Linked DNA regions of Colwellia sp. M166. The protein of the gene in region 1 interacts with the protein of each later gene in a pairwise test. Links are inferred from orthologs where the notes say so. Each region holds a gene or a part of one and is shown in the gene's direction. Other genes may lie near its edges.

Region 1 (3,212 bases):
TAATCATGGTGATAACTTAAAAACTCGTTATGGTCACAATAAAGCAATAAAAGTATCGGTTGGTGATGTTGTTACTAAAGGTCAGGTTATTGCAAAAATGGGCAGTACAGGTCGTTCCACAGGACCACACGTACATTATGAAATTTTGCGTAATAATCGCCAAATAGATCCAAAAAAATACGTTTATCGCAAAGCAAAAAATTAGTTTTTGCACGAATTTCAGTTGTTTAAAATACTACTGCGATTACAATACTAAGCAAGTTTATGTGATCGGTCCCACCGGTCATTTATTTTCAGCGGAAGATTTTCTTCTCAATATGGTTTAACACGATGTTTGTAAAGTTAATGACAAAACTGTTTGGTAGTCGAAATGATCGATTACTTAAACAAATGTGCAAAGAAGTAACAAAAATTAATGCTCTAGAACCCGTTTTTGAAGCCCTCAGTGATGAAGAACTAAAAGCAAAAACAACTGAGTTTAAAGAGCGCGTTGAGCAAGGCGAAGTACTAGACGAGCTTATTCCTGAAGCATTTGCTGTGGTACGTGAAGCGAGTAAACGCGTATTTGGTATGCGTCACTTTGATGTGCAAATGATCGGTGGCATGGTACTCAACTCGGGTAAAATAGCCGAAATGCGTACCGGTGAAGGTAAAACGCTTACCGCAACTTTACCGGCTTATTTAAATGCTTTAACCAATAAAGGTGTGCATGTGATTACGGTCAATGACTACCTTGCTACCCGTGATGCGGATTGGAGTCGGCCATTATTTGAATTTTTAGGTATGACTGTTGGCTGTAATATTGCTGGTATGGCACCTGGCGATAAACAAGCAGCATATAACGCTGATATCACTTACGGTACCAACAACGAGTTTGGTTTTGACTACCTGCGCGATAATATGGCCTTTTCGCCAGAAGAGCGGGCACAAAAGCCATTAAACTTTGCCGTTATTGATGAAGTCGACTCGATTTTAATTGATGAAGCGCGCACGCCATTAATTATTTCTGGTCAAGCGGAAGATAGTTCTGAACTTTACCGTAATATCAATCTGGTAGTGCCAACGCTTGTTCAGCAAGATGAAGAAGATAAAGAAGGTCAAGAAAGTACCGGTGACTTCACCATTGACGAAAAAGCCAAGCAAATCTATCTAACTGAGCTAGGTCAAATACATATCGAAGAAATCATGATCGAAAAAGGTTTAATGCAGCAAGGAGATTCTCTATTCTCAGCAGCAAATATTACTTTACTCCATCATGTTATGGCGGCATTGCGTGCTCATAAACTGTTTCAAAAAGATGTTGATTATATTGTTAAAGATGGTGAAATCGTCATTGTTGATGAACATACCGGTCGTACAATGGAAGGTCGCCGTTGGTCAGAAGGTTTGCACCAAGCGGTTGAAGCGAAAGAAGGTGTTGATATTCAAAATGAAAATCAGACACTGGCATCAATTACCTTCCAAAATTTTTTCCGTATCTATAATAAATTATCAGGTATGACAGGTACTGCGGACACAGAAGCGTTCGAGTTTAATCATATCTATGGTTTAGAAACGGTGGTTATCCCAACAAACCAACCTATGGTACGTAAGGATTTACCTGATTTAATTTACTTAACAGCTGAAGAAAAGTTTGAAGCGATTTTAGAAGATATTAAAGACTGTGTTGAACGTGGCCAACCGGTTTTGGTGGGAACTATCAGCATTGAAACCTCTGAATTCTTATCTTCATTTTTAAAGAAAGCAAAGATTAAGCATAAAGTATTGAATGCTAAGTTCCACCAACAGGAAGCTGAGATTGTTGCCGACGCGGGTAAAATTGGTGCGGTAACCATTGCCACTAACATGGCTGGTCGTGGTACTGATATCGTACTGGGTGGTAACTTAAGTATGATGCTAGCTAAGCTTGATAACCCAAGCGCAGACCAAATTGAAAAAGTGAAAGCCGCATGGCAAGAAGAGCATGAAAAGGTATTAGCCGCGGGTGGCCTACATATTGTTGCCACTGAGCGTCATGAGTCTCGTCGTATAGATAATCAATTGCGTGGTCGTTCAGGCCGTCAAGGTGATGCGGGCTCAACGCGTTTTTACCTATCGATGGAAGATGGCTTAATGCGCATTTTTGCCTCTGAGCGTATTTCTAACATGATGCGTAAATTAGGTATGGAGCGCGGTGAAGCAATTGAACATCCTTGGGTGACTAAGAGTATTGAAAATGCTCAACGTAAAGTTGAAGGCCGTAACTTTGATATTCGTAAACAATTACTTGAGTTTGATGATGTTTCAAATGACCAACGTAAAGTTATTTATGAGCAACGAAATGAGCTGATGGATGAAGCAGATATTGCTGAGGTTATTAAAGCGATTCGTGCAGATGTCGTTAATGGTTTGATTAGTCAACATATTCCACCACAATCGTTAGAAGAAATGTGGGATGTTACGGGCTTAGAAGAACGTATTAAAGGCGAACTTAATCTTGAGCTGACTATTGCAAAATGGTTAGAAGAAGACAGCAACTTGCATGAAGAAACTTTACGTGAAAAAATTGTTGCAGAAGTTGAAGCGAGTTATGTTGCTAAAGAAGAGATGGTTGGTGCTGAAGTTTTACGCCAGTTTGAAAAGGCTGTTATGCTACAAAGCCTAGATTCTCATTGGAAAGAGCATTTAGCGGCAATGGACCATTTACGTCAAGGTATTCATTTACGCGGTTACGCGCAAAAGAATCCAAAACAAGAATTTAAGCGTGAATCTTTCGAGTTATTTGCCGAATTACTTGATAACTTAAAATATGATGTTATTGGTATCTTAAGTAAAGTGCAAATTAAGGCTGAATCTGATGTTGAAGCGGTTGAAGAACAACATAGAAAAGCTGATGAAGCACCGAAAGAGTTTACACATCAGTCGGCCTCACAGCCTGAAGAAACTGCGATGGCGCGTGTTGGACGTAATGAGCCTTGTCCGTGCGGCTCAGGTAAAAAATATAAACAGTGTCACGGTAAGTTAAGCTAACTTATCAAGCGTTAAGTCTGACATAAAAATACCAGTCTTTTGACTGGTATTTTTATGTTTAATAGCAATCCGTCTCAGAAAGTACCTCTTAGCGAGAATTTAAAAGTCAGTCTTTGAGTGCTTGCGGGGCAATGATAATTTCAAAAATTTGTACCTACTCATGTGTTCGATATAGCGCTAAGTGCATACTTCTTTAGATAAAC
Region 2 (2,983 bases), 1.6 Mb from region 1 along the record:
TGGCAATTAGGTGCGGAAAACTCTGGCCATGTCATCAACTTAAACCATACATCAACAGGTGATGGTATTATTGCGGCATTGAATGTTTTAACGGCTATTTGTAATACCGGTAAAGCCTTATTCGAATTACGCCAAGGCATGACCAAGTTACCACAAGTTTTAGTCAATGTTAGATTTTCGGGTGATAGCGATCCTTTAGTTAATGATGAAGTTGTTGCTGCTGTTAAAAAAGTGAATGAAACATTGACCGGTCGTGGCCGTGTGTTGTTGAGAAAATCAGGCACTGAACCACTGATCAGAGTTATGGTTGAAGGCCCTGAACACGATGAAGTAACAGCCTTAGCTCACAATATTGCTGACGCCGTTAAGCTTGCATGTTAGGGGTAACTATTCGACCATTTCATCATGTCGAATAAATATTAAGCAATTGAACAAGATATTGCTTGAAAAACTTGTATCTTGTCGACAGGTTAGTTAATATCTCGCCGCTTTGATTTAGGAATGAAAAATGAATAGACGCGCAATAGTTGCAGCAAACTGGAAAATGAATGGCAGTTTGGCATTAGTCAACTCAATGGTTTCAGAGTTAAACAGTTTAACGTTAAATGAAAATGTTGAAGTTGTTGTCTGTCCTAGCTTTCCTTACTTAGCGGCATTTAGTTTAGTCAGCACTGAGCTGAAATTGCCGAAGGTATTCAGCTTAGGCGCTCAAAATTTAAATGAGCATGCTAAAGGTGCATTTACGGGGGAAGTATCCACCTCAATGTTACAAGAAGTTGGTGTCAATTATGTCATACTAGGACACTCAGAACGTCGTAGTATATATAAAGAATCAAGTTCATTAGTTGCACAAAAAGTTAAAGCTACGCTAGCGGCAAACTTGAAACCTATTTTATGTATAGGTGAAAGTGAAGAAGAGCGAATGGCAGAGCAAACCGAAGTCGTTTTAGCCGCGCAATTACAGCCGGTGATTGATGAAATAGGTATTGAAAATTTTAAAGATGTTGTTATTGCGTATGAGCCAGTTTGGGCAATAGGTACAGGAAAAACAGCATCGCCAGAAATGGCACAAGCAACACATCACTTTATTCGTGAATTTATCGCGAAAATTGATGAAAACGTCGCAGTTAAAGTGCCATTGTTGTATGGTGGCAGTGTCAATGCGACAAACTGTGAAGAATTATTTGCACAAGCCGATATCGATGGTGGATTAATCGGCGGTGCTAGTTTAAAAGCTGATGAATTCAAAGTAATTTGCTCAGCAGCAAAGGGATAATAAAATGTTGTATCAAGTGTTAATTGTAGTGTATTTGATCGTTGCTTTATGTTTAATTGGCTTAGTGCTTATTCAACAAGGTAAAGGTGCTGATATGGGCGCATCATTCGGTGCTGGTTCATCAGCAACTATTTTTGGCTCAAGCGGTTCAGGTAACTTCTTAACTAAAGCGACTACTTACTTAGCGATTGCTTTTTTTGTTATTAGCTTAGTGTTAGGTAACTTAACCGCTAATCGTGTTAAAGCGACGGATGAGTGGAATAATATTGACACTCCTGCGGGACAAGTTGCTCCTGCAACTGATGCTATTCCAACTGATAGTGTTGAGCCTAAAGCTAATAATACTGATGTGCCAAGTAGTGATGTTGCAACAGAAAAAGATAGCGACGTACCAGGCTAGTTTAAAAAATTTGCAGATATGGCGGAATTGGTAGACGCGCCACCTTGAGGGGGTGGTGCCTTAGGGCGTGAGAGTTCGAGTCTCTCTATCTGCACCAAATACAGGTTCTAATAGAACCCATAAAAAACCGGAATAACCTATTTAAACTAGGTGTTGCGGTTTTTTTATGTCTGAAGCATTTTGGTAAAATCTGATGATTTTAGTAGCAATAAAGCTAACACTCATTATTTGTTGATAAGAGAATGTTACTAAAATGGCTAAAACGTCCTAACCATTAACCAATACAGAAGTAAGACAAGCAAAGTCTAAAGACAAGAAGTATAACTTGTTAGATGACTACGGTTTAATGCTCGGAGTAAAACCTACGCGAACTAAACGTTAACTATTCAATTATGACTATCCGAACACTAAAAGCGTAACTCAATGGGTTTTGGAAGCTAGCCTGAAGTAGCCTTGGCACAAGCCAGAAAAACGTGCTGAGACTAAAGCTTTATTGATCCAGGATATTGACCCTAAAGAACAAAAAGATATTCAACTTGTCGTTAATAATACTTTTGAAAGTATTATTAACGAGTGGTTCACTATTAAAAAGCAAAAATACCAGAAACTACTATAAGAAACTTTTGCTGTAATATTGAAACCATGTTTTTCCTAATTAGCACATAGAAAACTCAGTCTTAGAAACAGTATCGAAAACTACAAATATTAAGCATTTTAAACTAGCATAAAACGCACTAATTACTTTATAAAACATAGTTATGTGGTAGATTACCCTTAATATGAATAACCCTTTAAGTTTATCGCCACAACAACTATTAGCCTCAAGCCAAAAGTTACGGAAACTTAAACACTTTCAAGGTAAACTCTTATGTCGGACAATTTCTCTTCTACAGCAGCATTTTTATGGTCGGTTGCTGATCTTCTCCGTGGTGATTTCAAACAAAGCCAGTACGGGCGTATTATCTTACCTTTTACGCTATTAAGACGTTTAGAATGTGTACTTGAGAACACCAAGCCAAGCGTACTTACAATGTATGAAACTGTTAAAAACAAACCAATTGAAGCGCAAGATAAAATACTTACCCACGCTGCCAAATTAAGCTTTTATAACACCAGTAAAATGGATTTGAACAAATTGGGTGAAACAGGTGTAGCGCAAAACCTTGAAAGCTATGTACAATCTTTTAGCCCTAATGCCCGTGAAATATTCGAACACTTTGATTTCTTCAATACTATCGACAAATTAGAAGAAGCTGACTTACTTTATAAAGTAGCAAAACGCTTTGCAACAACTGACCTTCATCCTG
Region 3 (2,884 bases), 930 kb from region 1 along the record:
ATTTTGGTTTAGACTTTCCGGAAAAATCATAAAGCTATCACTCAAGGTAAAACCCTAACGAGTGTTTTTATTGTTAGGGTTGCTAAATACTACGAGTGGCTAGATTACTTCTAGCCTTTGCTAATGTTAGGTTATTAAAATACGTGCTTAAGCATTTCAATGATTGCTCAATCATAAGTTAAACTCCCTCAGCTTGCTGTACTTTAAAAACAAATAAAGTTACACAATAGGCTATTTTTGATGCTAATAGTTCCTAGTAAACCCTAGCTATTAAATCGGTCATTTTTTGGATAGAAAAGCTATCATTATTGACTTTAAGTTAACCATTTAATCAATTTCTTATGGTTATAAGAGGGATATACTCAGCTTTGATATTAAACGATAAACTTATGTACCTAAGACTTTTAGTTCTTACAGAGACAGGAGTAACTTAGCCGAAGCAGAATTAAGTAACCTGAGTGCGGGTTAATGGGCTTTATAACCAGTTTATTCATAGCGTTATTGGTTAAATTATTCATTATATATATTTAAGTTGTTGCTTAGTAAGGAATTTATAGCAACCAATAGCGGTCTATTAGTTGATAAAATAACGTTGATAGGCGCTTAAATAGCATGGTTGAGTAAAGCAGCTTAACTCGAACTGGGGTTAAATAGGTCCCTTTAGGAGAGTATTAAATTGACATAGCCATAAATGAGAACAGAATAATTGGATATATTTTAGGTAAAAAAAAGCCCACATAAATTGATGTGGGCCAACTTAGAATATAAGTTGATAGAAGGAAATTAGGTTTCCAGGAAATATGCAATAGAGAGGTAGCAATACCAAATAAAAAAATTTATGAACTAAAATGAATATCCAACAACAAAATTGTCAGTAAAAGAAAAAATTCGTACGCTAGCTCAAAAACAGGGTCATTTTAATCCGATAAATTTATTCGAACAAACGAAATAAATTTATATTTATCATTAGAAAAACTAATGCGAAGTTCCGATGCTAGATAACCGCTACTTATTACCAACCCGTGATAAGTAGCAAAAGTCTGGAAGATTTTGTCGATAATTAAATTTATTATTGAAATAGTGCTAAAGAAAGTCGCTTAAGCCTTGTCGCGCGTCAGCTTTATCTATTAAGATAAGCTTCTGAAGGTTTTTATAAAATTATTTGAATAAATTAATGTCATTGAACAGTCATCAACACACTATTCGCGTTTATTATGAAGATACCGATGCCGGTGGTATCGTTTATTATGCTAACTATTTAAAATTTTTTGAGCGAGCAAGAACTGAGTGGTTACGGGCACTTGGTATTAATCAGTCAATATTTTTAGAACAAAACATCGGCTTTGTGGTCACAAAAGTAGTGATGGACAACAAGGCATCAGCAAAGCTCGATGATTTGTTAACGACTACCACGACCATAAATCAATTAAAATCGGCCAGTGTGGTCTTTTCACAACAATTGGTAAATCAGAATGAATTAACATTATGCACAGTTGAAATTAAAGTCGCCTGTGTTGATTTGTCTGTTGTTAAACCATGTATTATCCCCAAAAGCATATTAGGAGCATTAAAACGTGTCAGCTGAACTCTCATTTTTTGATTTATTTTTAGAAGCTAGTCTATTAGTTCAACTTGTAATGTTGACCCTACTTGGCTTCTCTATCGCTTGTTGGACGATGATTTTTCAACGTCGTAAAGTATTAATGGCGGCTAGAAGCCAATTACAAAGCTTTGAAGATAAGTTTTGGAGCGGTGCTGACTTAAGTAAACTTTACAGTGAAGTATCAGCAAAAGAACATGTTGATGGTATTGAAAGTCTTTTTGTCTCGGGTTTTCGTGAGTTTGCGCGTTTGCGTAAAAGCCATGCTTATGCACCACAAGTTATTGTTGATGGCACGCATCGAGCAATGCGGGTGGCCTTATCAAGAGAAGTTGATAGTTTAGAAACACATCTGCCATTTATGGCTACGGTAGGATCAATAAGCCCTTATATTGGTTTGTTTGGTACGGTTTGGGGTATTATGAATTCGTTTATTGCCTTAGGTGCTGTGGAGCAAGCCACACTTGCCATGGTTGCGCCTGGTATTGCAGAAGCTTTAATAGCAACAGCAATGGGGTTATTTGCTGCAATTCCTGCGGTAATGGCCTTTAACCGCTTTAGCCATAATGTTGAAAAACTGGAAAACAGTTATGGTAACTTTATGGAAGAATTTGCCAGTATTTTACAGCGACAAACTGCGACAGAACAACACGGCTAAGGTAGATAATAACTATGTATAATCGAGTTAGGCGCCGTAAGGTTGCTGAGATAAATGTAGTGCCTTATATTGATGTCATGTTGGTATTACTGATTATTTTTATGGTGACAGCACCGTTGATAACCCAAGGCGTAAAGGTAGATTTACCACAGGCTGATGCAGAGCCCTTGAGTAAAGATATGAAGCCACCATTAGTTGCTTCTATTGACGCTGAGGGGAATTACTATTTAGCGGTTGGCACCAGTAAAAATAAGCCAATGTCAGCAGAAGAAGTCGCGACGTTAGTTGCCGCACATTTAAAGTTAGAACCAGATACGCCTGTTGTAGTTAATGGTGATGGTGCTGTCTCTTATGATGCTGTTATTCAATTAATGGTGATGTTACAAAAAGTGGCTGGTGTACCATCTGTTGGCTTAATGACTGATACCCCGGAGCGTAAGTAGTGTCATCCAAGTATTCGACCCCCTTAGTGTTAAGTTTTGCCATACATATAGGGTTAGCGGCAGTTTTGTTATTAGGCGACTTTTCTTTACCACCAAAACCGACGCAACCATCGGCGCAAATGGAGCCGATTCAAGCGGTGGTTGTTGATAGAAGTAAAATCGAGGCACAATTTAATCAGATTA

Evidence for each region.
Region 2: the proteins of secA (region 1) and secG interact in binary tests that used the Escherichia coli proteins (3 or more experiments, as listed by UniProt). The link is inferred for Colwellia sp. M166 from one-to-one orthologs.
Region 3: the proteins of secA (region 1) and ybgC interact in binary tests that used the Escherichia coli proteins (3 or more experiments, as listed by UniProt). The link is inferred for Colwellia sp. M166 from one-to-one orthologs.

What each region holds. Positions count from the first base shown.
Region 1 is NZ_CP040755.1:3,011,913-3,015,124, forward strand. The notes cover bases 27-3,209. They hold secA (preprotein translocase subunit SecA), read left to right. Parts: upstream 27-330; coding sequence 331-3,009; downstream 3,010-3,209. Other genes in these bases: FGD67_RS13710 (M23 family metallopeptidase), read left to right, coding at 27-205. Outside these bases: more of FGD67_RS13710, read left to right, coding at 1-26. UniProt on the Escherichia coli protein: Required for protein export, interacts with the SecYEG preprotein conducting channel.
Region 2 is NZ_CP040755.1:4,661,761-4,664,743, forward strand. The notes cover bases 25-2,978. They hold secG (preprotein translocase subunit SecG), read left to right. Parts: upstream 25-1,280; coding sequence 1,281-1,676; downstream 1,677-2,978. Other genes in these bases: glmM (phosphoglucosamine mutase), read left to right, coding at 25-381; tpiA (triose-phosphate isomerase), read left to right, coding at 509-1,276; FGD67_RS20960 (class I SAM-dependent DNA methyltransferase), read left to right, coding at 2,545-2,978. Outside these bases: more of glmM, read left to right, coding at 1-24; more of FGD67_RS20960, read left to right, coding at 2,979-2,983. UniProt on the Escherichia coli protein: Subunit of the protein translocation channel SecYEG. Overexpression of some hybrid proteins has been thought to jam the protein secretion apparatus resulting in cell death; while this may be true it also results in FtsH-mediated degradation of SecY.
Region 3 is NZ_CP040755.1:3,944,332-3,947,215, forward strand. The notes cover bases 25-2,879. They hold ybgC (tol-pal system-associated acyl-CoA thioesterase), read left to right. Parts: upstream 25-1,174; coding sequence 1,175-1,585; downstream 1,586-2,879. Other genes in these bases: ruvB (Holliday junction branch migration DNA helicase RuvB), read left to right, coding at 25-32; tolQ (protein TolQ), read left to right, coding at 1,575-2,258; tolR (protein TolR), read left to right, coding at 2,273-2,701; tolA (cell envelope integrity protein TolA), read left to right, coding at 2,701-2,879. Outside these bases: more of ruvB, read left to right, coding at 1-24; more of tolA, read left to right, coding at 2,880-2,884.